DNA from 2 places in the Dactylosporangium sp. NPDC005555 genome. Region 2 is predicted to be linked to the other one. Evidence: riboswitches for the same ligand, from Rfam matches in the RefSeq annotation. Region 2 holds a riboswitch; the other holds the start of a gene.
The links. Region 2 has a riboswitch for cobalamin ahead of metE (5-methyltetrahydropteroyltriglutamate--homocysteine S-methyltransferase). Riboswitches for the same ligand answer to the same signal wherever they lie in the genome.
Positions count from the first base shown of each region.

Region 1 (2,182 bases), on a different contig from region 2:
CGCCGGCGGTGTTGAGGGGCACGCGGGGAGTGGTGTTCACGGGCATGCCGGAACTGGTGTTCAGAGGCACGCCAGGAGTGTTCAGGCGCGCGCCGGATCTGGTGTTCACGGGCATGCCAGGTCTGGTGTTCACGGGCACGCCAGGAGCGGTGTTCAGGCGCACGTGGGGAGTGGCGTTCACGGGCATGCCAGGTGTGGCGTTCACGGGCATGCCAGGATCGGTGCGGCGGCGCGGGATCCGCTCGCGGTGAGCGTCGCCAGGCCGGAGCCGGTCAGTCCGGGCACCGCCTGCGCGGTCGAACGGACCGCGGTCGCCGGGTCGAACCCGCCGGGAGCGTAGGCGATGGCGCCCCGGTCCGCGCCGCAGCGGATCTGGAGGCTCAGCAGGAAGCCGCGGGCCTTCAGCCAGGCGATCGGCCGTCCCGCGACGGCCAGGGCCTGTGCCGCGAGACCGGTGCTGTTGGCGTTCGCCGTACCGGCGGAATCGGCGAACGAACCGTCGGCGGCCTGCGCCGAGACCAGCCAGGCGACCCCCGGCGCCGCGTCGGTGGGACGGCCGACGGCGAGCAGCGCCTGCACGGCGAACGCGGTCGCGTCGACGTCGCTGACGCAGGTCGGCTGGTCGTAGTAGAGCGGGTAGCCGCCGTCGGCGCAGCGGGTGCCGGCGAGGTACGCGCCGCCGGACGCGGGTGCCCCGGCCGGGGTGCGGCCCAGGGCGAGGAGCGAGAACGCCTGGGTGAGCTGGTTGCTGTAGTCGCCGAACGCCGACCGGTCGGAGAAGCGGCCCGACGGGGCCTGCAGCCCGCGCAGCCGGGCGATCAGGTCGACGCCGCCGAACGCGGCAGGGTTGCCACCGCGGACCTGCACGGCGAGGGCGAGCTTGGCGGTCGCGCCCGCGTACGCCTCGGTGCCGTCGCCGATGTAGCCGGTGAGGATCTCCGGCCGGGCCAGCCATCCGGTCGCCTTGGCGGCGTTCGTGCCGGCGACCTTCGCGGCGGCGGACGCCAGGATCGCGTCGATGGTCAGGCCCTGGTCGGGGTAGGCGACGCCGTCGAAGACGACCTCGAAGCGTTCGCCGTCGACGAGCTGGCGGGCCAGCCACCCCGCGGCGGCGTCGGGCCGGTTGACGGTGGGCGGTGCCGCATTGGCCGGCGTGACGGCCGTGGCGGTCAGGACGCTGGACAGGGCGAGCGCGGTGAGCACCCTTGTGAGGAGGGTGCGGGCGCGGTGCCGGGGGACTGCCATCGGGCGATGCCTCTCCGGCCCTGGCAGTCGGGAGAAACCGGGCATGCCCGGTGGCTCCGACCCGTGGGCCACGACGGGTAGGGAGGTGCTGGAGACGACGCGTGTCGGACAGGTATTCGGACTCGCGGCGAGCAGACATCGCTCACCGCCTACCGTTGCGGGCCAGCGCCGGACTTCGACCGGACTTCCCCCATCAACACACGGCTATGTACTTGTGACCGACAGTCTGTCCCGGCGGAGCGGTGCCGTCAATCCCAGCCGCCGCGCTGTGGCGATGCCGACAGCACGCTGACGGCGGGTGGGACGACGTGTCCGCGCGCTGTCAGCCCGCTGTCAGTGGCGGAGGCGAACGTGCTCTCACCAGTCGAACGGACAGAGGAGCGCACGATGCAGACCTTCAACACCCCCACCCCGATCTCCGCGGTCCTCGACATCCCCGCGGGCCGCGTCCAGTTCATCGCCGGTGACCGGGCCGACACGACCGTTCAGGTCCGGCCCGCCGACGCCGCGAAGAGCCGCGACGTCAAGGTGGCGGAGCAGACCACGGTCGAATACGGCGACGGCGTCCTGCGGATCGCGGTCGGCGCCGGGGTGCGGCACCAGCTGCTCGGCAGCTCGGGCTCCGTCGACGTGACCGTGCAGCTGCCCGCCGGCTCCCAGCTGGACGTGAAGGCGGCCAGCGCCGAGTTCCGGGCCGTCGGCCGCTTCGGTGCCATCGTCTTCGACGGGGCGCACGGCGCGGTCAAGGTCGACGAGGCCGACAGCGTCCGCCTCACCGTCCTCGCCGCCGACGTCGTCGTCGGCCGGGTCAACGGCTCGTCGGAGATTCGCACGGGCCACAGCTTCGCAGACGGCCCGTCACGTCACTGCGTCAAGGTCAGGTGGGGTGCTTTGTCCGGTTCGCTGAGGCGCCAGTTGTTCTTGCCGGCGGACTTGA
Region 1 is NZ_JBEXDG010000048.1:2,941-5,122, reverse strand. It holds gene ABZS58_RS37285 (prenyltransferase/squalene oxidase repeat-containing protein) at 202-1,245, opposite strand; cobalamin riboswitch at 1,334-1,483, opposite strand; gene ABZS58_RS37280 (hypothetical protein) at 1,603-2,085, opposite strand; gene ABZS58_RS37275 (GGDEF domain-containing protein) at 2,109-2,182, opposite strand, start outside.
Region 1: linked by a shared signal. The riboswitch ahead of ABZS58_RS37285 (prenyltransferase/squalene oxidase repeat-containing protein) and the one ahead of metE (5-methyltetrahydropteroyltriglutamate--homocysteine S-methyltransferase) in region 2 are both predicted to bind cobalamin.

Region 2 (2,182 bases):
GCGCAGTTCGGCGGCGGCGGCGACGAGGTGCCGCAGTGCCGCCTCGACCTCGGGGTAGCCGCGGGTCTTCAGGCCGCAGTCGGGGTTGACCCAGAGCCGTCGGGCCGGGACGGCGGTGACGGCGCGGCGCAGTGCCTCGACGACCTCGTCGTGGGACGGCACGCGGGGGGAGTGGATGTCCCAGACGCCGGGGCCCACGCCGCGGCCGTACCCGATGGCGGCGAGGTCGTCGAGGACCTCCATCTTGGAGCGGGACGCCTCGATGCTGGTCACGTCGGCGTCGAGGGCGTCGATCGCGGTGATGAACTCGCCGAACTCGGAGTAGCACAGGTGCGTGTGGATCTGCGTGCCGTCGGCGACGCCGCTCGTCGCGAGCCGGAACGAGCCGACAGCCCAGTCCAGGTACGCCTGCTGGTCCGCCTTGCGCAGCGGCAGCGTCTCCCGCAACGCCGGCTCGTCGACCTGGATGACGGTGATCCCGGCGGCCTCCAGGTCGTTGCATTCGTCGCGCAGCGCGAGGGCGACCTGGTCGGCGGTGTCGGCCAGGGGCTGGTCGGTCCGCACGAACGACCACGCCAGGATCGTCACCGGCCCGGTGAGCATGCCCTTGACGGGCTTGCTGGTCAGGGACTGCGCGTAGGTCGACCACTCGACGGTCATCGGTGCCCTGCGGGCCACGTCGCCGTAGATGATCGGTGGGCGGACGCACCGGGACCCGTACGACTGCACCCATCCGAGATCGGTGGCCGCGAAGCCGTCGAGCTGTTCGCCGAAGTACTGCACCATGTCGTTGCGTTCCGGTTCACCGTGCACGAGCACGTCGAGGCCGAGGTCCTCCTGCAGGCGGATGACGTGCTGGACCTCGTCGCGCATCCGGTCGGCGTAGCCGGCGGCGTCGAGGGTGCCTTCCCTGACCGAGGCGCGGGCCTTGCGCAGTTCGGAGGTCTGCGGGAACGACCCGATCGTCGTGGTCGGCAGGTCGGGCAGCAGCAGCCGCTCCTGCTGCACCCGGGCCCGGACGGCGTAGGGGCCCCGCTGCCGGTCCGCCGGGGTCAGCGCCTCGAGCCGGGCCCGGACCGGCGCGTCGCGCCATGCGGCCGGGATCGGCGGCAGCGCGGATAGCCCAGGATGGTGCTCTGCCCGAATGCGGTGCTCACCACAGGGGGATCCTTCCCTCGAAGTCGCGACGACCTCAGGGAAGGGGAAAGCGGGAAGACCCGGCTTCCGCCCTGACCCTCCCGAGGGGTCGCCGGCGGCGCGCACCGGTCGGTGCGCGCAGTGCGGGCAGGTCTTCGGACTTGCGGGCGCGACACCGACAGGTGCCACCTACTGGCCGTCGCTTCCCAGACCCCGCAAAGGGTCCAGTGCTTGATGACGGCGGTCGTTCCCACTCACCGCTGCGGGGCAGTCCCGGTCTCACACCGGGTTCCCTCTTACGACGCCCCGTCCTTGCGAACGGGGCGAACCAGCACTGCCGGCCATCGTACGGGTGCGCCGGCAGCACCGGAACCCCGATCAGAAGTCGTCGTCGAAGCTGACCGTGCCGGTCACCCCCACCTGGTACGCCGACACCCGGCGTTCGAAGAAGTTCGACAGCTCCTGCACGTCCTGCAGCTCCATGAACGCGAACGGGTTCCGGCTGCCGTACAGCGGTGCGATGCCGAGGGTGGCGAGTCGCCGGTCGGCGACGTGTTGCAGGTATTCGCGCATGTCGGCCAGGGACATGCCGGACACGCCCTGCTCCAGGAGGTCCGCGGCGAACTGGACCTCGCACTCCACGGCCTCGGCGAGCATCTCGCGGACCTGCGCCTCGAGGGCGGCGTCGAACAGGTCGGGTTCTTCCGCCCGTACGGTGTCGACGACGTCGAACGCGAACGCCATGTGCATCGACTCGTCGCGGAAGACCCAGTTGGTGCCGGAGGCGAGGCCGTGCAGGAGGCCGCGGGAGCGCAGGAAGTACACGTAGGCGAAGGCGCCGTAGAAGAACAGCCCTTCGATGCAGGCGGCGAAGCAGATCAGGTTGAGCAGGAACGCCCGCCGGTCGTCGCGGGTCTTCAGCTCCCGCAGGTCGCCGAGCGAGTCGATCCACCGGAAGCAGAACTCGGCCTTGCGCGCGATCGACGGGATGTTCTCCACCGCCGCGAACGCCTCGAACCGCTCGGTTTCGTCGGTGACGTAGGTG
Region 2 is NZ_JBEXDG010000021.1:102,214-104,395, reverse strand. It holds gene metE (5-methyltetrahydropteroyltriglutamate--homocysteine S-methyltransferase) at 1-1,263, opposite strand, end outside; cobalamin riboswitch at 1,266-1,485, opposite strand; gene ABZS58_RS24305 (ribonucleotide-diphosphate reductase subunit beta) at 1,516-2,182, opposite strand, start outside.